Regions from separate parts of the Streptomyces sp. NBC_00385 genome, predicted to be linked through region 1. Evidence: riboswitches for the same ligand, from Rfam matches in the RefSeq annotation. Region 1 holds a riboswitch; each other region holds the start of a gene.
What was found. A riboswitch is a leader RNA that binds a small molecule or an ion and turns the genes downstream of it on or off. The one in region 1 is predicted to bind cyclic di-AMP.

Region 1 (7,479 bases):
GTGTCCTTCGGCCGTTCCGGATCGGAGGGCGGGAGCCTATGCGACCCGGGTCGCTCCGGCGAAGGGCATCTGGTCGATCGGGGCGATGCGGACCGGGGCGCCCGGGCGCGGGGCGTGGATCATCTGGCCGTTGCCGATGTACAGGCCGACGTGGGTGATACCCGAGTAGAAGAACACCAGGTCCCCGGGGGCGAGTTCGGAGCGCGATACGCGTGAGCCCGCGTTGATCTGCGTGTACGTGGTCCGGGGGAGGGAGACACCCGCGGAGCGATAGGCGGCCTGGGTCAGGCCGGAGCAGTCGAACGAGGAGGGGCCGGTGGCGCCCCAGACATACGGTTTGCCCAGGGCCGTGTACGCGAAGGCGACCGCTTCGGCGGCGCGGGCGTTGGGTGCCTGAGCCGTGGAGCGCGGGGCGCCGCGGTCGGCGTGGGCGTCGCCGCGACCGCCCTCCGAGGCGTCGTAGGCGGCGCGATCGGCGGGGGAGAGGCGGGCCAGCAGCTGCCGGGCCTCGGCGAGCTTGGTGCGGACCGTCGCCTTGTGCTTCTTCAGGGCGGCCTGGCGGCTCGCGAGTTCGGTCAGCTCGCCGGCGGCCTCGGCGCGGACCTGGGCCACGTCCGCGACCTGGCGCCGCACGGTGCGTACCTCGGTGGCCCGCCGCTCGCCGGCCCGCTCCACGTACGAGGCGCGCCGCAGGTACTGGTCGGGGTCCGAGGAGAGCGCCAGCTGCACGGCGGGGTCGATGCCGCCGGAGCGGTACTGCGCGGCGGCGTACGAACCCAGCGCCTCGCGTGCCGTGTTGAGCCGCTCGGTCCTGCGGGCCGCCTCGTCGCGCAGGGCGTCGACGGACTTCGCGGTGGCGGCGGCCTTCTCCTTGGCGCCGTTGTACTGCTCGGTGGCGGCCTCCGCCTCCCGGTACAGCCGGTCGACCTGGGCCTTCACCTGGGCGGGGGTGGGCGCCGGATCGGCGTGCGCGGATCCCGGCAACGCTGCGGCGGTCGCGGCCCCGGCGAAGGCGAGCGTCGCCGCTGTGCGGGCAGCAGAGCCGGTGTACGGGCGCTGCTTGGGTTTCCGGTGCGCTGCCACGAGGGCGGGCGTCCTTCCTTTCGACGGCCCGCCGGGGTCTACCGACGGGCCCGCCCGGCCCGGCGGCGGGCTGCCAACAGGGGGAGCGGCCCGCCGCCGGAACCTCGGCGGGGTGACCGGGAACGCCACCCGGGTACGGATCGGCGCTGTGCCGGTCACCTGGCAGGGACGCTAAACCCGGGACACGGGAAAGAGTTGTAATGACGCTTATTGTGTGAATTTGGCGTTGCGTTGTCGCCGGATGATCGGAAAAATTGCATCAGAGTCAGGCAATTGGTGCATCTCGCGGTCAAGTAGCCGCTAAGGCCCACCTGGCTGCGAAGTGCTGATATGGCCGGGGCTAGGCTGCGGAGCCATGCGTGTACTCATCGATGTCTTCGTCGCCCTGCACATCATCGGCATCGCTTCCCTGCTGGGCGGTTTCCTCACCCAGATGAAGGCGATGGGAGCGGGCACGGCGCGGTTCGTCCCGGCCATGCTGCACGGAGCGCTGACCATGCTGGTCACCGGAGTCGCGCTGGTCGGCCTCGACCAGGCCGACGACCACCCCGTGAACAACGTCAAGATCGGCATCAAACTGCTGATCCTGGTCGTGATCCTCGCCCTCGTCTACGTCAAGCGCGACGAGGAGAAGGTCGACAAGGGCCTGTTCGCGGCGGTCGGCGGACTCACGATCGTCAACATCTTCATCGCCACGCTCTGGACCTGAGCCGCCGGCGCGGGCCGGCGGCGGGCCTCATGGCGCGGGCCGGCCGGGTGGCCCTGTGACGCGGGTCGGCCGGGCGGTTTTGCGGCGCGGTCGGCCGGGCGGCCTTATGGCGCGGTACCCCAGTCGACCTGCCGGCCCTCCCGCCGCAACGCCTCCTCGACGCCGGCCCAGTCCTCGACCCACTCGCCCACGCACTCCCGCGTCATCGCCGGGTCGGCCGCCACGAGGATGTCCACCCCCGCCGCCCCGGCCCGCTCCTCGGGCGTCGCCGCCAGGTCGGCCGGCCGGTCGACGCGGAGGTAGAACCCCGCGTCGGAGCCCGCCGTGATCCGCCCGACCACCCCGTAGCGGGCGCGCTGCTCGGCCGCCGCCACATCGCCGCGGCCGACGGTGGCCGTCACCGCGATCCGGTCCGGACCGGCCCCGTCGGGCGCCCCGGCGCCGAGGCCGAAGCGGTCCTGCGCCGCGGTCAGCCGCTCGCGCCCCGTCTCCGCCGCCGACGCGCGCAGCCCGTGGACGTGCAGCGCCTGCTCCTCGGGGCTCCACGACATGATCCGCTCGACGTCCCGGTCCTGGATCACGTCCTCCTCGGCAGCCGTCGCGCCGCCCCCGCCGTCCAGTGCCCGGGCAAGCGCCCGAGCCGCTTCGGAGGGCGCGACCGCACCGTCCGGGCCCTGGTCGATGAGCATCGCCACTCCGGAGAACAGGGCCCTGAGCCCGAGCGCCGCCGCCGCGACGACCCCGTCCGGCCGGAGTTCCGGATCGAGCTCGGGGAGCACGCTCAGCCGGCGGTGCATGGCGGCCGCCGCGCTCTCGTCCGGCGGCGCGGTGTCCCACAGCAGCTCCAGGGCGGCCACGCAGCTGTCCTGGTCCTCCGGGCGCCCCTCGTCGGCGAGATACCGCAAAAGCACTCCCGCGGTGCGCTCGGCGCAGGCCGCCGAGAACAGCCTCGCCCGGGCGAAGGTCCCGAGGAAGGCCATGCCCCGGACGCTCTCCAAGATCTTCACGGTCGCTCGCTCGCTCGCTCGTGCTCGTGCTCGTCCTGTACGCCGATGCCCGTCCGGTGCCGGACACCTTCCGCACGGTACCCGGCGCCCGCCCGGTCACGGCCACCAGAACGTCTTGTACCTCCGTCCGCCCCGCCCGGTCACATTGCCGCTGACCGCACCCTCGGAGCCCTTGATGAGCGGTCCGCAGATGTCCTGGCAGACCTCGCGCGACGCCCCGCCTGCGATGGGCTTGCCGCCCGGCTTGTCGATCTCCGGCAAGGCGTTCCGCTCGGCGTGCGTGGCGCCCTGGACGTTGACGCGGACCGGGACGTCACCGCGTGTGGCGATGGCGCTCAGCTGCGCCGGGGACAGACCCTGGCCGCTGCTGGAGACCACGTTGCGCCAACGGGCCGACGGGGGGCGGGTCCTGGGCCCGTGGACCCAAAGCGCGCCCCCGCGTGGCAGTCCCGACGGGCCCGTCAGCCCGGCCGTACGCTCCCGTAGATCGGCATGTAGTAGATCGACTCCTCGCGCACGTTCGCCCCCGGCTTCGGCGCGTGGATCATCATGCCGTCGCCCTTGTAGATGCCGACGTGGCTGATGTCGTCGTAGAAGAACACCAGGTCCCCGGGCTGCAGATCCTCCGTGGCGATCCGGGTGCCCACGTTCACCTGGTCCCAGGTGGTCCGCGGAATGTCGACACCGGCCGCCTTCCACGCCGCCTGGGTGAGCCCCGAGCAGTCGTACGAGGCCGGGCCGGTCGCCCCCCAGACGTACGGCTTGCCGAGCTGTGCCCTGGCGAACGCCATGACCTTCTCGGCCTTGGTCGAGGCATCGGTGTCCGAACCCGAACCCGAACCCGTCCCGGTTCCGGTGCCCGTACCCGTACCGCTGCCGGCCTCCTTGGCGGCCTCCTCGGCCGCCGCGGCCTTGCGGTCGGCCTCGGCCTTCGCGGCGGCCTGCTTCTTCGCCAGCTCCGCCGCCTTGCGCTTGGCCTCCGCCTCCTTCTTCCGCTCCAGCTCGGCCAGGCGTGCCTTCTCCTCGGCGGTCAGCTTCGACAGCAGGCCGCGGGCCTCGGACAGCTTCGTCTGGACGTTCTGCTTGCTGGTGCGCAGCGTCGCCTGGGACTCGGTGAGCGTCTCCAGGCTCGCCACGGCCTCGGCCCGCTGCTTGGACGCCTTGACCTGCTGCGTACGGAAGTCCGACACCGCCCGCGTCTGGCGCTCGGTCATCCGGTCCATGAGGTGGGTCTGGTCGAAGAACGACTGCGGGTCGTCGGCCAGGAAGAAGGTGGCGGTCGGGGCGAGGGTGCCACCGCGGTACTGGGCGGCGGCGTACGTGCCGAGCGTCCGGCGGGCCTCGTTCAGCTTCTCGGTGCGCTTGGCGACGTCGTCGAGGAGGGTGTCCACCTTGGAGCGCTGCGCGGTGGTCGCTTCCTTCGCCTGGTTGTACTGCTGGGTCGCGGTGCCCGCCTGCCGGTAGAGGTCGTCGACCTTCTTCTGCACATCCTCGATGCTGGGCTTGGGGGCCGGGGCGGCGAGTGCGCTCTGCGTGGACAGCAGGGTCACCGACGCCAGTGCGGCCGTCGTGATCCCGACGGCCGGGCCGGTATTGCGCACGCGGGTGCGCGGTTTGCGATGCGACGCCAAGGCCGGCATCTCCTTCCGTGGACCGCCTACCGGGTTAGCTGTCGGGTTCGGGCGGAACGGAAGGCTGCCCTACGGTCCTGGTGGGGGATGCGGACCGATTCACCCCGGTGATGCGTGTGGGTCCCCGGTTCCGGACTCCCGTGACGGGCAGCCCGGATTCGGCGTGGACGCCCGCTCGGCGTGGATCGCCTCTGGGGGTACGGGCCGCCCGAACGAGCACGCTAGCCAACTCATGGTGCCGCTGTGAAGGTTGATGTTCGATATGCCCGATACATTTTCGTGACCTCACCGGATCGGGGCGCTGCGGGGCAGGTGGAGCCCGGGGTTGCCGCACACAGTGATGCTTCCCGCTCGCTCTGTGTGCCCGGTCGGGGGTGCGTGGTTGGTCACTCGGGCCCGGAGTGTCAGTGCGCACGCCTAGACTCGGGAGGCGATGAGCAGCCTCTTTGACGACAGTTTCCTGGCCGGCCTCCAGCACACGGAGGAAGGGCCCCCGCCGCCCCCCGAGGACTCCGCACCCGAAGCGGTGCCGGAGGACCTCTTCGCGGGCGTTTTCGACGGCCCCCCGCCGCCCCGCGAGGCGTACTACCGCGACGGGGCCCACCGCCCGGTCATCGACGCGGCCGCGCTGCTGGACGGGCTGAACACCGAGCAGCGCGCAGCCGTCGTGCACGCCGGATCCCCGCTGCTCATCGTCGCCGGTGCCGGTTCGGGCAAGACCCGCGTACTGACCCACCGCATCGCCCATCTGCTGGCCGAGCGCGGCGTGCACCCCGGCCAGATCCTGGCGATCACCTTCACCAACAAGGCCGCCGGCGAGATGAAGGAGCGCGTCGAGCAGCTCGTCGGACCGCGGGCCAACGCCATGTGGGTCATGACCTTCCACAGCGCGTGCGTACGGATCCTGCGCCGCGAGTCGAAGCGGCTCGGCTTCACCTCCTCGTTCTCGATCTACGACGCCGCCGACTCCAAGCGCCTCATGGCCCTGGTCTGCCGCGATCTCGACCTCGACCCGAAGCGCTACCCGCCGAAGTCGTTCACGGCGAAGGTCTCGAACCTGAAGAACGAGCTGATCGACGAGGAGACCTTCGCCGGACAGGCCACGGACGGCTTCGAGAAGACACTCGCCCAGGCCTACGCGCTCTACCAGTCCCGGCTGCGCGAGGCGAACGCGCTGGACTTCGACGACATCATCATGACGACGGTGCACCTGCTCCAGGCGTTCCCCGACGTCGCGGAGCACTACCGCCGCCGCTTCCGCCACGTCCTCGTCGACGAGTACCAGGACACCAACCACGCCCAGTACACGCTCGTACGGGAACTGGTCGGCCCGGCCGGTCCGGAGGACGCCTCCGCCGAGCTGTGCGTCGTGGGTGACGCGGACCAGTCGATCTACGCCTTCCGCGGCGCGACCATCCGCAACATCCTCCAGTTCGAGGAGGACTACCCGAACGCGACGACGATCATGCTGGAGCAGAACTACCGCTCCACGCAGACGATCCTGTCCGCGGCCAACGCGGTCATCGAGCGCAACGAGAGCCGCCGCCCGAAGAACCTCTGGACGAACGCGGGCGCCGGCACCCGGATCACCGGCTATGTCGCCGACACCGAGCACGACGAGGCGCAGTTCGTCGCCGACGAGATCGACCGGCTGACCGACGCGGGCGACGCCAAGGCCGGCGACGTGGCGATCTTCTACCGGACGAACGCGCAGTCACGTGTCTTCGAGGAGATCTTCATCCGCGTCGGCCTGCCCTACAAGGTGGTCGGCGGCGTGCGCTTCTACGAGCGCAAGGAGGTCAGGGACGTCCTGGCCTACCTCCGTGTCCTCTCCAACCCGGAGGACACCGTCCCGCTGCGACGCATCCTGAACGTGCCCAAGCGGGGCATCGGCGACCGGGCCGAGGCCATGATCGACGCCCTGTCGATGCGCGAGAAGATCTCGTTCCCGCAGGCGCTGCGCCGTGTCGACGAGGCGTACGGCATGGCCGCCCGTTCGTCGAACGCGGTGAAGCGGTTCAACACGCTGATGGAGGAGCTCCGCACGATCGTGGAGTCCGGCGCGGGACCGGCGGTCGTGGTGGAGGCCGTCATGGAGCGGACCGGCTATCTCGCCGAGCTCCAGGCGTCCACCGACCCACAGGACGAGACTCGGATCGAGAACCTCCAGGAACTCGCCTCCGTCGCCCTTGAGTTCGAGCAGGAGCGGGCCGAGGACGAAGGCGCGGGCACGCTCGCCGAGTTCCTGGAGAAGGTCGCGCTCGTCGCCGACGCGGACCAGATCCCCGACGAGGACGAGGACGGCTCCGGTGTCGTCACGCTGATGACGCTGCACACCGCCAAGGGCCTCGAATTCCCGGTGGTCTTCCTGACCGGCATGGAGGACGGCGTCTTCCCGCACATGCGGGCGCTCGGCCAGGTCAAGGAGCTGGAGGAGGAGCGCCGGCTGGCGTACGTCGGCATCACCCGCGCCCGGGAGCGGCTCTACCTCACCCGCGCGGCGATGCGCAGCGCCTGGGGCCAGCCCTCGTACAACCCGCCGTCGCGGTTCCTGGAGGAGATCCCGGACCAGCACCTGGAGTGGAAGCGCAAGGGCCCCATGGCGGCGCCGGCCGGGCCGACGTCGGGGATCACCTCGTCGCTCTCCGCGTCCCGTGCGCGCTCCGGCCCCTCGGGCTTCGCGACCCGGCGGACCTCGGACAAGCCGACGATCACGCTGGTGGCCGGTGACCGGGTCACTCACGACCAGTTCGGTCTGGGCACGGTGACGGCGGTCGAGGGCATCGGGGACCAGGCGAAGGCCACGGTCGACTTCGGGGACGAGCGGCCGAAGAAGCTGCTGCTGCGGTACGCCCCGGTCGAGAAGCTGTAGAGCCGCTCGGGCGCTTCGGCGGGCGGACCCTGCGGGGCCGCCTCTTCGGCGGGCGGTCTCTTGTCGGGGGCGGCCTTTTCGGCGGGCGGCTGCGGGCCGCCCGCCGGTCAGTTCGGGTTGACGTTGTGGCTGCGCAGCCAGGGCAGCGGGTCGATCGCCGCGCCGCCGCCGGGCCGG
Region 2 (7,479 bases), 4.8 Mb from region 1:
GCAGGGGCAGTACGTCGTTGCCCCAGCCGGGGTCCACGCCGGAGACGAAGAGCGATCCGCCACCGCCGGCCACGGCGGCCAGCACCGGTTCGCGCAGCTCGGGCGGGGCGCCGCGCTGGTCGTAGAGCGCGTACAGCGCCGGGGTGACGACGACGGCACCCCCGGCCACCGCCCTGGTGATGTCGGCCAGTGCCTCGTCGGGGCGGATGTCGCCGGAGGCCGCGTACACGACCGCCCGGGGGCTCGTGGCGAGCACCGCTTCGACGTCGTCGGTCGCCGCGACGCCCAGATCGCGGTCCAGCCCGGCCAGGGCGCCCGCGTCGCGGCCCACCTTGCCGGGGTCGTGGACGAGTACGTGCGCGAGTTTCAGGGCCGGATTGGCCTCGACGGCGCGGATGGCCGCACGGCCGACATTGCCGGTTCCCCAGACCACCGTGGAAATCATGCGGCGGAGGGTAGCGCGCGGGATGAAAGGTTCATAGTGGCATCGCACACCGGGTTGGGAGCGTACGGGGACAGGCCCGAGAAGCCCGTCCCCGCCCCGCTGTCCGGGCTGTTACCCGCCGATCGCGGTCCCGTAGCCGGCGCCCGTCTCCGTACCTCCGAACGTTCCCGCGTCGAACGTCCACGAGCCGGCGGCCGTCACGCCGCCGGAACCGGCAGGGAACGCCCAGACGATGCCGTCCCCGGCGTTCTCTCCGGGCGCCGCGGTCAGCAGACCGGACCGCCCGTCGTCGTCGGGGTCGGTCAGCCGCGCCTGGCCGCCCCAGCGGTCACTCTTCTCGGGAACGCCCGGCACGTTCACCGAGTCCTGGTCCCAGGAGGCAGCACCGGTGGCGGTCAGCCCGCCGGCCGCGCCGCGCAGCACCCACACGGCCCCCGCGTCGGCGACCGTTCCGACGTCCTCGCCGGGGGCGCCGACGGCCACGTCCGCGTACCCGTCGCCGTCGGTGTCAGCGACGGAGAGGCCGGCGCCCCAGCCGTCGCCGGCCTCCGGGCCACCGGGGACACCGGGGGTGTCCTGCGTCCACCACACGGGCGGGGTGCCCGGGCCCTCGGCGCCGACCGGCCCGTCGCCGGCGCTGCCGTAGTACACGCCGACCACACCGCCGGTCATCGACGCGCCGCCGTCGTCGGGGCTGTGCGGCTCCCCGGTCACGAGGTCGTCGTAGCCGTCGTGGTCGATGTCGCCGGAGGCGACGGCCGGGCCGCCGCGCAGGTCGTGGTCGTAGCGGAGGCCCTGGACCTCGCCGAGGAGCAGCGCGGACCAGCCGTGTCCCGGCTCCTCGCCGACGGTGACGCCGGAGATGACGAGGTCGGCGAGACCGTTCCCGTCGTAGTCGCCGGTGGTCAGGGCGCGGGGCGCGATCTCGCGCCCGGGGGTGCCGGGGACGTGGCTGCTGCTCGACGTGGCGTTCCGGCGGGTTCCCGGGGCGTACTGGAACAGGGTGAAGTCGGCGCGGTCGGTCACGGCCAGCTGGTCGCCGGGTATGTCGGGGCTGAAGTGCGCGGCGGCGAGTGCGCTGCCGAACCCGGCGCCGACGGCGGGTTCTCCGGCCTGCAGCCAGTCGCTGCCCGATCCGGAGAGCCCCTGCGCGGAGCCCCACAGGACGACGATGCCGCCCGCGTCGGTCACCGGTTCGACGTTCTCGCCGGGGAGGCCCACGACGGCGTCGTCGTACCCGTCCCCGTCCAGGTCGCCCGTGGTCAGGGCGGCGCCGAACCCGTCCCCGGCCTCGGCGCCGCCCGGTACCCCGGTGGTGTTCTGGCTGAGGAGGGCGCCCCGGGCGGTGTCGATGCCGCCCGGCCCGCCGTACTGCACGGTGACGTAGCCGGCGCCCTTCTTGCCGCCGATGGTCCCGCCGGGCGCGCCGATGAGCACGTCCTCGTAGCCGTCACCGTTGAAGTCGGTGTGATGGTCGTCCGCGTGCGTTCCGCCGGGAGTGCCGGCAGCGGCAAAGGGCGCGGCGGCGGCGGCTCCTGCCATCAGGAGGAATGAGGCCGCGACAACGGCGGCCGGTCGGTAGGTGCGCACGAGCGGCTCCTCGGTTCAAGGATGACCGGGCGGGACCGGGGGGATGCCGGGAAGAGCCCGTTAGCCTCCTGGCGCCCTGTTGGACCGGCTCTGCGGCACAAGGGTTGTACGGCATCGCGAAAGGGGTGGAAGAGAGCTGTCCAGCTCTCTTCCACCCCTTTTCACGGCTCGGCGCGAGGGCGGTACCTCAGTGGATCAGTAGGCCCCGAAGACGTTGTCGATCGAGCCGTACGTCGCGGCGGCGTAGTTGCACGCGGCGGTGATGTTGGCGACGGGGTCCAGGATGTCCAGCGAGGTGCCGGGCACGTGGTAGGCGTCGAACGTGGGCTGGATGACCTGGAGCAGGCCCTTGGACGGGGTGCCGGCGACGGCGTTCGAGTCCCAGTTGTTGACGATCTGCGGGTTGCCCGAGGACTCGCGCAGGATGTTGCGGTGAATGCTGTCGTAGCTGCCGGGGATCCCGTGCTCGGCCATGACGGCGAGGGACTCCTTGATCCAGCCGTCGAGGTCGTCGGTGTACGCCGTCGCGCTCTGCGCGGGGGCGGTCTCGACGGTCTCGGCGGTCTGCTCGGCGACGGGGGTCGCCGTCCGCTGGGATCGGTCGGCGCGGTCGGTGCTCTCGGCACGGTCGGCCGACGGCTGCGCGGCGCTGCCGGAGGTGTTCTCCGACTTGAATTCGGACTTGGTCGCGGCCTTGGGGGCGGTGGCCGTGGACTTGGCGCCGATGGTCAGCTTCAGGCCCGGGTGAATCAGGTCGGGGTTGCCGCCGACCACGCTCCGGTTGTCCTTGTAGAGCTGCGCCCAGCCGCCGTCGAGGGAATGCCCGCGGGCGATCTTGGAAAGCGAATCGCCGGAGACCACGGAATAGGTGGTGGACTTGGCCTGCTGTACGGCAATTCCCTTGCCGGCAACGGAAACCGGGGCTGCGGCCTTTTCCGCGACGACCGACTGGACCGGTGCGGCGGAAGCCGATCCGGCAGCGATCAGGGGGAGCGCGAGAACCGCGCCGCCCGCACTCACGGCAATGAGACCGCGGGTCAGGGGGGTGGACTTGGAACGACGGTGCTGACCCTTGATGGGCATGGCGCTTTTCCTCTCCGCCGCCTGCGAGGTGAGCTGTCGGGTTCGGACTGGAGATGTCCGGCCGCACATGGCGACTTCACCCCTAGCCGCTCCGGATTCCCGGAACGGCGGCAAACCTGGGTCCCCCGCTCCTGCCGCACGTGAGTGGTCGGGTTACCGGACGGCGGCAGGATTCGGCGTTCCATCCGGATTGACGGTGACCGTAAGCGAGAAAGACCGGGCGAAACAAGCCCGGAATTCCTGATCACAATTGATCCGCAAGATCAATAAAAGGAAATGTGCGACGCCCGTCACATCCGGGCGGGTCAACTTTCTTGGGGCGTCAGGGAACCGAAGCGTCTGGTTCCGCGTCAGGAGCGGGAAACGTGACGCTGACCACTGCGCCCGAAAAGGGTGATTTGCCCTCCGTCGGAGAGTCACACCCCCGGAAACATGACCACGGTGGTCATTCTTGACCATTCCGACGAATCGGTGAATTAGGACATCAGGGGGCGGGGGTCGGCTGCACGGCGACGCCGGCACGGCTGCGCGGCACCACGACCGGTGAGCCGTCGCCCGGGGCCGCGAGTATGTCCGCGTCGAGCGCGTACAACTCCTTCACCAGCGCTTCGTCGACCGTCTCCCGGGGTGCGCCCGTGGCGATGACGCGGCCGCCCTTCATGGCGACGAGCAGGTCGGCGTAGCGGGCCGCGGCGGCGAGGTCGTGCTGGACCATGACGACGGTGCGGCCGGTGGCCGCGACCTCGCGGACGAGTTCCAGGACCTCGACGGCATGCCCGAGGTCGAGGGCACTCGTCGGTTCGTCGAGCAGGACGACCGGGGTCTGCTGGGCCAGCACCATCGCGAGCCAGCAGCGCTGGCGCTGCCCGCCGGACAGCCGGTCGATGCGCTCCCCGGCCAGCGCGGTGGTCCCGGTGGCGTCGAGTGCCTCGCGTACCGCCCGCTCGTCCTCGCGCGACCACTGGCGCAGCAGCCCCTGATGCGGGCTGCGGCCGTAGCGCACCAGCCCGGCCACCGTGACCGCTTCGGGGGCGCGTGGTGACTGCGGCAGCAGCGCGACATGGTGGGCGGCCCTGCGTCGGCCGGTCTCCCAGATGTCCGTGCCGCCGATGAGGACCGTGCCGGACTCGGGGCGGTGGAGCCGGGCGACGGTCCGCAGCAGGGTCGACTTCCCGCAGCCGTTGGGTCCCACGATCGCGACGACCTGCCCGGCGGGGACAGTGAGGTCGACGTTCTCGACGACGGGTCGGCCCGGATATCCGGCGTGCAGGCCACGGACTTCGAGGCCCGCCTTCGTACCGGTCGGATTCTCGGTCATGTGCGGCTCACGCCTTTCCGGCGGCCGGGTCTGGCCGCAGCAGTACCCACAGGAGGAAGGGACCGCCCAGGACGCTGGTGACGACCCCGACGGGCAGTTCGACCGGCGCGGCGACACGTCCGATCGCATCGGCCGCGGCGATCAGCGCGGCTCCGGTCAGCGCCGAGGCGGTGACCGGGACGCGGGTGGGACCGGTCAGCCGCTGAGCGAGGATCGGCGCCGCCAGCGCGACGAAGGCGATGGGGCCGCCGACGCCGACCGCCGTGCCCGCCAGCAGGACGGCGAGGACGAGTGCGACGGTGCGGACCCGTCGCAGGTCGACGCCGAGGGAGCTCGCCACCTCGTCGCCGAAGCGCAGCAGTTGCAGCCGGTGCCCGGCGGCCAGCGAGAGCGGGACGAGGAACAGCAGGACCACCGCCAACGGCATCCCGGCGTCCCAGTCGCGTCCGTTGAGGCTGCCCACGGCCCAGAGGAACACGCCGCCCGCCGTGTTGTCGTTCTCGCGCGACATGATCAGGTCGCTGACCGCGCCGATGAAGGTGGAGATGCCGATCCCGGTCACCAGCAGCCGGTATCCGGCGCTCCCCGCTCCTCCCGCGCACAGGACGACGAGGACGGCGGCGGCCACGGCTCCGATCGGGCCGAGCCACCAGTTGCCGACCATGCCGGTGGCGGATCCCGCGGCCGCGGCGACCACGGCAGCGGTGGCGCCGTCGTTGACCCCGACCAGGTCGGGTGTGGCCAGCCGGTTGCCGGCCAGGGTCTGGGTGAGACAGCCCGCGATGCCGAGGGCGGCACCGACCAGCAGACCGGTGAAGACCCGGGGAAGCCGGAAGTCGCGCACGATCATGACGGTTCCGGCATCGCCGGTTCCGAGGAGTCCCGAAAGGGTCTGCGAGAGGGTCATTCCGGTCGAACTCGCCATCACCGCCAGGGTGATGAGGAGGACCAGCAGCGGAAGGAGCAGCGCGGCGGCGAGCGCGCTGCGCCTCGGGAGGAGCCAGGAGAGCGTCCCCGTGCGGAGCACGACGCTGTCGGGCGGGGTCACGTCCGCCGGGCGGGTTCCGTGGTGGACAGCCGGGGTCACGTCCGTCACGCCGGAACTCCCGCCATGGGCAGTGGGGGTCACGTCCGTCACGCCGGAACTCCCGCCGCGGACAGTCGCGAGGAGCGGGCGATCCACACGAGCAGGGGGCCGCCGACGAAGGCGAGCAGCACGCTGACCGGGGTCTCCCAGGGCCGGATCACGATCCGCGCGAGGATGTCCGCGACGATCATGATGTCGGCCGCGATGAGGGCGGACAGGACGAGGGCGGCGGTCATCCGTGCCCCGGCCAGAGCCCGCGCGGCGTAGGGCGCGAACAGTCCGAGGAAGGCGATGGGGCCGGCCACGGCCACCGCGCAGCCGGCGAGCAGCGAGACGGCCGCGGCGACGACGAGCCGGATCCGGCCGGGATGGTGGCCCAGCGAGCGGGCGCCGTCGTCCCCGAGCCCGAGCGCGGCCAGCGGGCGAGCGCAGCCGAGTGCGGTGAGCAGGCCCACCGCGATCAGGGGCATGAGCGGTGCGAGGTCGGAGAGTTCGATGCCGGCGAGCGAACCGATCGTCCAGTAGCGGTACGTGTCGAAGGTCGACTGGGTGCCCAGCAGGACGTACGAGGTGAGGCCGTGGAAGGTGGCACCGAGCGCCGATCCGGCCAGGACGAGCCGCAGCGGGGAGCCCCCGCCGCGTCCGGACGCGGCGAACAGGAGGACGGCCGCGCTCGCGACCATGCCTCCGGCCAGGGCCCACACCAGCAAGGAGGCGGGTGAGTCCGCGCCGAAGAAGGTGAGCCCCAGCACCACGGCGAAGGCGGCTCCGGAGTTGACACCGAGCAGCCCCGTCTCGGCGAGCGGGTTGCGGGTGGCGGCCTGCAGGAGGCAGCCGGCCGTTCCCAGACAGGCCCCGACCAGGACCGCGGCGAGTGTGCGCGGCAGGCGTACGTCCACGACGGCCAGGCGCAGTTGCGCGTCGGCCCGTGCGGCCGGGTCGCCGACGAGGTAGTCCCAGGCGCCGCCCGCCGAACTCGACCCGGTGCCGATGAGCAGGGACAGCAGGACGAGGAGGGGCAGCAGGAGCAGGAGACCGGTGGCCGCCCACACGGCAGTGCGCCCTTCCCGTGGTGGGGTTCCGGTGGGGTGGGACCCGGTTCCGGGCCGTCCCCCTTGCACGATCGACATATGGTTAGCCTAACCTAAGTAAGCCGGGCGGCCGGCGGTGGGCCCCAGGGGCTCCCCCTGCCCTGAAACGGCGTCAATCGCCCCGCCTCGCCCCTCTTCGGTGCGGCGGAGCGCGCCGCCCGGACCGATCTCACCACTCGAACAAAACGGAGATTCCAGGCCATGGCCCCGAATTCAACCTTCGCTTCCCGCGGCCTCGTCCGCCCCTCGGTGGCGGCCTCACTGATCGGCATCTGTGCCCTGGCGTTGACCGCCTGCGGCTCGTCCGAGGCGTCGGACGGCGCCGCCGGCCCGGACTCCTCCTCGGCCGCGAAGACGAATCAGGTGACGGACGCGACCGGAACGTCGGTGAAGGTCCCCGCGGCGCCCGAACGCGTCGTGGCCCTCAGCGAGATGGACCTGGACGCGGCTCTCGCGCTGGGCGTGAAGCCGGTGGGCCTGACCGCCGGCCGCGGTCAGAAGGGTGCCCCCGGCTACCTCGCCGACCAGGCGAAGGGCATCCCCGTGGTGGGTGCGGTCACCGGGCCGGACATCGAGAAGGTCGTCCAGGCCAAGCCGGATGTGATCCTCGCCGGCCAGCTTGCCGACGAGCAGGTCCTCCAGCAGTTGCGCAAGATCGCTCCCACGGTCGTCACGATCGACGGCACCAAGGACTGGAAGAAGGCGCTGACGCTCACCGGCAAGGCGCTCGGCCGGGACAACAACGCCAAGGCGTTCCTCGCCGACTACGCCACCCGGGCCGCCGCCCTCAAGAAGGACCTGGGTGCGGAGGCGGACAAGAGCGTGTCCGTCGCCCGCTATTCGGCCAAGGGCTCGGCCGTCATGC
Region 3 (7,479 bases), 2.7 Mb from region 1:
GACGACGGCTACACCGGTCACCGGCTCGGTCACGAGTCGGTCTGGACCGTTCCGTACGCGCACTTCTTCCTGGAACCGGGAGCCACCGCACGATGACCAGTCCGCACACCACGCGCCCGTACCAGAGCTACGTCTACGCCTATCCGCACAAGACGGCGTACGGCAGGCTCTCCGGACACCCGGGCGGGCGGCCCGCGCTGAGTGACCTGTGGGCGGGCGAGAGCAAGGACGCGCTCTCGCTCTACCTCCACATACCCTTCTGCGAGGTCCGCTGCGGCTTCTGCAACCTGTTCACGCGCATCGGCGCACCCGACGAGCTGACCACCCGCTATCTCGACGCGCTGGACCGGCAGGCGACCGCCGTACGGGACGCGCTGGGCGACGGGGAACCGGTGCGCTTCGCGGCAGCCGCGTTCGGCGGGGGCACGCCGACGTTCCTGACCGCCGGTGAGCTGGAGCGGCTGTGCGACATCGCGGAGAAGCGCATGGGGGCCGACCTGCGGTCCGTGCCGCTGTCCGTGGAGACCTCGCCGTCGACCGCCACCGCCGACCGGCTGGTGGTCCTGGCGGACCGGGGGACGACCAGGATCAGCATCGGTGTGCAGAGCTTCGTCGAGGCCGAGGCCCGCGCCGCGGTCCGCCCGCAGCGGCGCGCCGATGTGGAGAGCGCACTGGGCCTGATCAGGGACAGCCGCATCCCGGTCCTGAACATCGACCTGATCTACGGCATCGACGGCCAGACCGAGCGGAGCTGGCGCACCTCGCTGGACGCTGCGCTCCGGTGGCGGCCGGAGGAGCTGTACCTCTACCCGCTCTACGTCCGTCCGCTGACCGGGCTGGGCCGGCTCGGGGCCGCTGGCGAGGCCGCGGCGGACGCGGCCTGGGACGAGCAGCGGCTGCGGCTGTACCGGGCCGGCCGCGATCATCTCCTCGCCCACGGCTACGCGCAGGTGTCCATGCGGATGTTCCGCCGCGCCGACGCCCCGCGGGCCGAGGGCCCCGACGACCACGCCTGTCAGACGGACGGCATGATCGGCCTGGGCTGCGGCGCCCGCTCGTACACGTCGCGGCTGCACTACTCCTTCGACTACGCGGTGGAGATGCGTGAGGTGCGGGCCATCATCGACGGCTACACGGCCACCGAGGACTTCTCGCACGCCGAGGTGGGCCGGTTCACCGACGGCGACGAGGCGCGCCGCCGCCATCTCCTGCAGTCCGTCCTGCAGGCGGAGGGGATGCGCGTGTCCGAGTACCGCGAGCGGTTCGGTACGGACCCGGGCGAGGACTTCACCGAGGAGCTCGCCCGGTTCGACGCCCGGGGCTGGCTCGACCGCGACGCGTCGGCCACGGGCCTGCTTCGCCTGACGCCCGAAGGGCTCGCCCACTCCGACGCGCTGGGTCCCGACCTCTTCTCCCCTGCCGTACGGGCCGCGATGGCCGCGTACGAGCTGAAGTGAGCCCCGCATGGACCTGACGATTCTCTACCGCGGTCCGCTCGCGTCGTGCGATTACGACTGCCCCTACTGTCCGTTCGCCAAGCGCCGCGACAGCCGGGAACAGCTGCGCGCCGACCGGGCCGCACTGGAGCGCTTCACGGCGTGGGCGGCGGCGCAGACCGGCGACCGGATCTCCGTGCTGTTCACCCCGTGGGGCGAGGGGCTGGTCCGTTCCTGGTACCGGCGGGCGATGATCGAGCTGTCGCGGATGCCGCACGTCCACCGGGTGGCGGTCCAGACGAACCTGGGCGGCCGGACCCAGTGGCTGGCCTCGGCCGGTGCCGCCGGACGCGACAAGATCGCGCTCTGGTGCACGTACCACCCGGGCCAGACACCGTACGAGCGCTTCCTCGGGCGGTGCGAGGAGCTGGTGGCCCTGGGGATCCGCCACAGCGTGGGGGTCGTCGGGCTCGACGGTCACCTCGACGAGGCGCGGCGGCTGCGGGCGGCCCTGCCCGAGGAGGTCTACCTCTGGGTCAACGCCGCCGAGGGCCACACCTACACGGACGAGGAGGCGGACCGGTGGACGGCGATCGACCCGCTGTTCCCCTACAGCCGGCATCCGCACCGTTCGGCGGGGCTGCCCTGCCGGACCGGTGAGTCGGTGATCTCGGTGGACGGCGACGGCACGGTGCGCCGCTGCCACTTCGTCCGCGCGGAACTCGGCAATCTCTACGACGGCAGCTACCGCGCGGCGCTGGGTCCCCGGGCCTGTCCGCTCGCCGTCTGCGACTGCCACATCGGCTATGTGCATCTGGAGACGCTGCCGCTCTACGACGTCTTCGCCGGTGGGGTGCTGGAGCGCGTTCCGGCACGGCCGCTGTCCTCGGTCGCCCCGTTCGCCCGGGGCGACTGAGGACTGCGGGTCTCTCTCAGAGCGGCAGCAGGTCGGGCCGCTTGGCCTCCACATGGTCGCCCGATGACTCGCCGCGCAGCCGCCGGCCGATCCACGGGACCAGGTACTCACGGGCCCAGTGGATGTCGTCGCGCCGCACTTCGAGCGTTCCTCGCTGGGCCTGCGGCGGCCATTCCTGGTCCGGGTCGGCGGGCACTTCGAGGCCGAGTACCTGGGCGGCGCGCAGCGCGACCCGGGTGTGGCCCTCGGGCGACAGATGCAGCCGGTCGTTGTCCCAGGCGCGCCGGTCCTGGACCGAGCGCAGGGACCACAGGTCGAGGACCGGGCAGTCGTAGCGGTCGGCGATGGACCGGACATGGGCGGTGTAAGTGGCGATCTTGCCGCGCAGATGGCGCAGCACGGGCACGTTGCGGGTGTCGAAGCCGGTGGTGACCATGACGGTGCCGACCGACCGGGTCAGGTCGGCGACCGCGCGCTCGAAGCGCTCGGCCACGTCGTCGGGATCGGTGCCCGGCCGGATGATGTCGTTGCCGCCGGCGCAGAAGCTCACCAGATCGGGGGCGAGTTCCCTGGCGCGCGGCACCTGCTCCTCGACGATCTGGTCGAGGAGGCGTCCTCGTACGGCGAGATTGGCGTATCCGAAGTTTCCGTGAGCGGGGTCCGGGAGCTGGTCCGCGAGAAGGACCGCGAACCGGTCCGCCCAGCCGACGAAGGTTCCGTCCGGGCCGGGGTCACCGACTCCCTCGGTGAAGCTGTCGCCAATCGCCGCGTACGACCCGATGGCGCCCTGTCGGTTGATGACGCCCTGCTGGATGTTGTTCGAATCGTCTGCCACAAGGGCATATCCTGCACCGCCGAATGTGACCTACGCGACCGTAATAAGGGGTTGACGGGTGGTGAGATAGACCACCCGGTCAGTTTTTGGTAAAGGGGGAATAAGAGCGGCCACCGGCCGACTGCCGCCACCGCCCCGGAGCACCGGCTCCGAACGCGGCGGCCAAAGGCAGAGGGACGGTGCGCCGCCGCGCACCGTCCCTCTATGCATTGCTCAGGCCCGGTTCACCGGACCGGTGTTGCCCGGATCAGACGTTGATGCCGTGCGACGCCAGGTAGGCGATCGGGTCGATGTCCGAGCCGTACGCCGGACCCGTGCGGACCTCGAAGTGGAGGTGCGGGCCGGTGGCGTTGCCGGTGGAGCCGGACAGGCCGACCTGCTGGCCCGCGGTCACGGTCTGGCCGGCCGAGACGGAGAGCGAGGACATGTGGCCGTACTGCGAGTAGTGGCCGTCGGCGTGCTTGATGACGACCTCGTTGCCGTACGCGCCGCCCCAGCCGGCGGTGACGACGGTGCCGGAGGTGATCGCCTTCACGCTCGTGCCGGTGGACACGGGGAAGTCGATGCCGGTGTGGCTGCCGCTGGACCAGTTGGCACCGGAGGCGCGGTAGGCGGTGGTGTGGTTGCCCGGGACCGGGTGGACGTAACCCGAGTCGTTGCTCTGGGTGGCCGGGGCCGAGGACTTCTTGGACGACGAGTCGTCGGAGGAGGAAGACGAGTCCGAGGTCGTGGAGGCCTTCGTCTCGGTCTTGGCCGGGGCCTTCGACGGGGTGGTGGAGCCCGTGGAGGTGGTCGAGGCGTGGCCCCAGGCCTTGCCGCCGAGGGTCAGCTTCATGCCCGGGAAGATCAGGCTCGGGTCGTCGCCGACGACCTTGCGGTTGTCCTGGTACAGCTTCTCCCAGCCGCCCTTGAGCTTGTGCTCGGCAGCGATCTTGGACAGGTAGTCGCCGGAGACCACGGAGTAGGACGTGGTGCCGGCCTGCTTCTTCGCGACCGGCTTGGCCGGGGTGGCGTGAGCGGCGGCCGACTTCGAGGTGACCGGAGCGGACTGCTCCGCGGCGTGGGCACCGGTGGCGCCGAGCAGCGGAAGCGCGATGACGGCTCCGCCGGCACTCGCGGCGACGACGCCACGGGCGATGGTGCTGGACTTGGGACGACGGTGCTTACCCGATATGGGCATGAAGGATTTCCTCTCCGGCGCCTGCGAGGTGAGCTGTCGGGTTCGGACTGGAGATGTCCGGTCGCGACTGGCGCGACTTCACCCCGAGCCGTCCGGTTTCCCGGTCGGCGGCTTACCTGGTTCCCCCGCTCCTGCCACGCGGTGAGTGGGTGCGAATTCCGGGCGGCGGCAGGATTAGGCGGTCCGTCCGGATTGCAGCGAACGTAAGCGAGCCGGGACGGAGGAAACAAGCCACGGGTTCCGTGCGGGATTCCGTGCCGGAAATTCGGAGAGGAATTCCGGTCACACTCCGTGGATTACGGATCTTGGATTTCCGCGCCGCGCATGGAATACCCAGCCGCCCCGCCGCCACACACCGTCACGGATATGATCCCGCTCACGAGAGGGCGATCATCTACCGTAGAAGCAGGGCATGTTCGACTAAAAGCCCCAATACGGACATGTCATGCCCATCGTCTCCGCGCCGTCGGACCGTCTGCATGGATCCAGGCCCGCGCGGCAGGGTGGAGAGACCCGTCGGGCGGACCGCCACACAGGCCCGAAGTGCGGGCACGACCAAGATGATTGCCTGAGGAATCAATGTCGTATCGTCACGAGAGTGGACCCGCGGGCGACACGCGCCGGCGGCAGAGCCCCCAGGAGTGACCGTGACGCAGCAGCTGCCGCAGACCCCGTCGACGGAGCCGGAGCTGGTGGGTGTCCGCAATTTCCGTGACGTGGGCGGCCTGCCCGCCTCCGACGGCCGCCGGGTGCGGTACGGGCGGCTCTTCCGCAGTGGCCACCTGGCGCACGCCACGGCCGAGGACGCCGCGTTCCTCACCGGTCTCGGCCTGCACACCGTCTTCGACTTCCGCAACGGCGCCGACCACAAGCTCGACGGCTTGGACGTGGAACTCCCGGGCGTGCGCAACGTGAGCATCCCGCTCAGCGACCCGGCGGACGGCGCGGAGTTCTGGCGGATGGTGCGCGACGGCAACATGACCGAGCTGCGGTCGATCCTGGCCGACGGGAAGGGGACGCGCCGCATGGTCGCTTCCTACCGCCGGATCATCCTGGACCGCACGGCCGAGCACAGCCGGGTACTGCACGCGCTCGCCGAGGACAGCGTGCCCGCCCTGATGCACTGCGCCGCGGGCAAGGACCGCGCGGGTCTCTCCATCGCGGTGTCCCTGCTCGCCGTCGGCGTCGAGCGCGAGGCCATCGAGGCCGACTACCTCAAGTCCAACGACGCGCACCGCCGCTACAAGGTCCGCCGCAGCGACACCTCCGCCGCCGGAATGTCTCCCGAGGTGATGGAGCTGCTCAATCCCCTCTTCGGCGCCCACCCCGACTATCTCGCCGCCGCCTTCACCACCATCGACGAGACCTGGGGCGGCACCGACCGCTATCTCGCCGAAGGCCTCAGGATCAGCCCGGAGACGCGGGAGCGGCTGCGCGAGCGCCTGCTCGACGCGGGCTGAGCACCCGGAGGGGCCCGCGGCCACGGCCGTCCGCCCGGCGGCTACGGGTCGTCCGCCCGCCTGTCTACTGGTTGTGCATCCCCACGGCGAACAGCAGATAGAGGAAGCCCGCGATCACGTGCCCGGCCACCAGGTAGGCGAAGAGCCTGATGACGAGCCCGCGGGGCATCTTCTTCTCCTGCGGGTCGTAGTTCTTGGGCCGGCCCGGGCCGAGCGGGTCGTAGTTCTCGGAATCGGACATGACAGGTCCTCTCTGGCGACCGGCGGGCCGGTCGCGGGGACAGCGCCTCAGCGACGGTGGATCCCGCTGCCGAGACACAGCTCGGCGGCGGGGCTCTGCAGCAGGGTGTGGACGAAGAGCAGCTCGACACCGTCACGGTCCAGGGCCGCGATCCGGTGCGGAGTGAGCGAGTCGAAGTGCGCGCTGTCGCCGGGGGCGAGGTCATGGACCGTTTCCCCGAGGGTCACCCTGAGGTGCCCGGCCAGGACGTACAGCCACTCCTCGCCGGGGTGCACGCGCACCAGGTCCCCCTGTGCGCCGTACGGGACCCGGACGCGCAGGGCCTGCATCGCCCGGCCCGGACCGCCGGCCTGCTGGTACATCCAGCCGTCGGCCTCGGCACCCTCGAACCTGCGGCCCCGTACGATCGCGTCACGTTCCGGGGGGATCTCGCCGAGCAGTTCGGAGACCGTCGTACCGTAGATCCTGGCGAGTCCGAGCAGCATCGGCAGCGAGGGCTGGCGCCGGCCCGTTTCGAGCCGGGACAGGTGAGCGGGCGAGAGTCCGGCCCGCTGAGCGGCGGTCTCCAGGGTGAGACCACGGCTGCGGCGCAGCTCGCGCAGGCGTGGCGCGACCCCGGGCAGCTCGTCGGCCGCCCCTCCTTCGGGAGGATTCATGCCTCCATTGGGCCAGGACCTTTCCTCGGAGGCAAGTTTCTTGCCTCCGAGGCAATTCCCGAAACGGGCAGGTCAGCGGTTGGCGACGGCCTGCTTCACCAGGGTCCGCCCGAAGTCCCACATCAGCCCGCCGCCGCTGTGCGCGTCGTCCATCACCGCCGTGAACGCGGCCACAAAGCGGTCCACGTCCGCCTCGTCGATCACCAGCGGCGGGATCAGCTTGATCACTTCGAGGTGGTCGCCGGAGACCTGGGTCAGGATCCGGTGCTTCTGGAGGAGCGGCACCACCACCATCTGCGCGAACAGTCCCTTGCGGGCCGCCTGCAGCATGGTCCAGCGGCTGCGCAGCTTCAGCGAGGACGGCCGGCCGAACTCGATGCCGATCATCAGCCCGCGCCCCCGCACCTCGTGCAGCAGCTCGTACTGCCCGACGAGCGCGGCCAGCCGTTCGCGGAGCAGGTCACCGGTGCGGCGCGCGTTGGCCACCGTCTCCTCGTCCTCCATGACCGAGAGGACGGCGAGTCCGGCCGCCATCGCCTGGGCGTTGGAGCCGAAGCTCGCGGAGTGGACCAGGACCCGGTCCATCGAGGAGTAGACGCGTTTGAAGATCCAGTCCTTGCCGAGGGTCGCCCCGACGGGCACGTAGCCGCCGGAGAGCGCCTTGGCGACGCACACCAGGTCGGGTTCCACGCCTTCCTCGTGCTGGTACGCGTAGAAGTCCCCGGTCCTGCCGAGGCCCGTCTGCACCTCGTCGG

Region 2: linked by a shared signal. The riboswitch ahead of OG959_RS35490 (transglycosylase SLT domain-containing protein) and the one ahead of OG959_RS13990 (C40 family peptidase) in region 1 are both predicted to bind cyclic di-AMP.
Region 3: linked by a shared signal. The riboswitch ahead of OG959_RS02125 (M23 family metallopeptidase) and the one ahead of OG959_RS13990 (C40 family peptidase) in region 1 are both predicted to bind cyclic di-AMP.

Annotation. Positions count from the first base shown of each region.
Region 1 is NZ_CP107951.1:3,207,448-3,214,926, reverse strand. It holds gene OG959_RS14010 (C40 family peptidase) at 37-1,083, opposite strand; gene OG959_RS14005 (hypothetical protein) at 1,439-1,792, shown strand; gene OG959_RS14000 (hypothetical protein) at 1,897-2,799, opposite strand; gene OG959_RS13995 (hypothetical protein) at 2,896-3,177, opposite strand; gene OG959_RS13990 (C40 family peptidase) at 3,261-4,439, opposite strand; cyclic di-AMP (ydaO/yuaA leader) riboswitch at 4,438-4,604, opposite strand; gene pcrA (DNA helicase PcrA) at 4,864-7,302, shown strand; gene OG959_RS13980 (M23 family metallopeptidase) at 7,410-7,479, opposite strand, start outside.
Region 2 is NZ_CP107951.1:7,989,088-7,996,566, reverse strand. It holds gene OG959_RS35500 (NAD(P)H-dependent amine dehydrogenase family protein) at 1-445, opposite strand, end outside; gene OG959_RS35495 (esterase) at 557-2,035, opposite strand; gene OG959_RS35490 (transglycosylase SLT domain-containing protein) at 2,231-3,118, opposite strand; cyclic di-AMP (ydaO/yuaA leader) riboswitch at 3,122-3,307, opposite strand; gene OG959_RS35485 (ABC transporter ATP-binding protein) at 3,603-4,436, opposite strand; gene OG959_RS35480 (FecCD family ABC transporter permease) at 4,444-5,532, opposite strand; gene OG959_RS35475 (FecCD family ABC transporter permease) at 5,571-6,653, opposite strand; gene OG959_RS35470 (ABC transporter substrate-binding protein) at 6,816-7,479, shown strand, end outside.
Region 3 is NZ_CP107951.1:467,915-475,393, forward strand. It holds gene OG959_RS02105 (STM4013/SEN3800 family hydrolase) at 1-96, shown strand, start outside; gene OG959_RS02110 (STM4012 family radical SAM protein) at 93-1,457, shown strand; gene OG959_RS02115 (STM4011 family radical SAM protein) at 1,465-2,352, shown strand; gene OG959_RS02120 (SGNH/GDSL hydrolase family protein) at 2,369-3,187, opposite strand; gene OG959_RS02125 (M23 family metallopeptidase) at 3,435-4,367, opposite strand; cyclic di-AMP (ydaO/yuaA leader) riboswitch at 4,371-4,529, opposite strand; gene OG959_RS02130 (tyrosine-protein phosphatase) at 5,015-5,827, shown strand; gene OG959_RS02135 (DUF6126 family protein) at 5,892-6,068, opposite strand; gene OG959_RS02140 (helix-turn-helix domain-containing protein) at 6,116-6,724, opposite strand; gene OG959_RS02145 (aspartate aminotransferase family protein) at 6,797-7,479, opposite strand, start outside.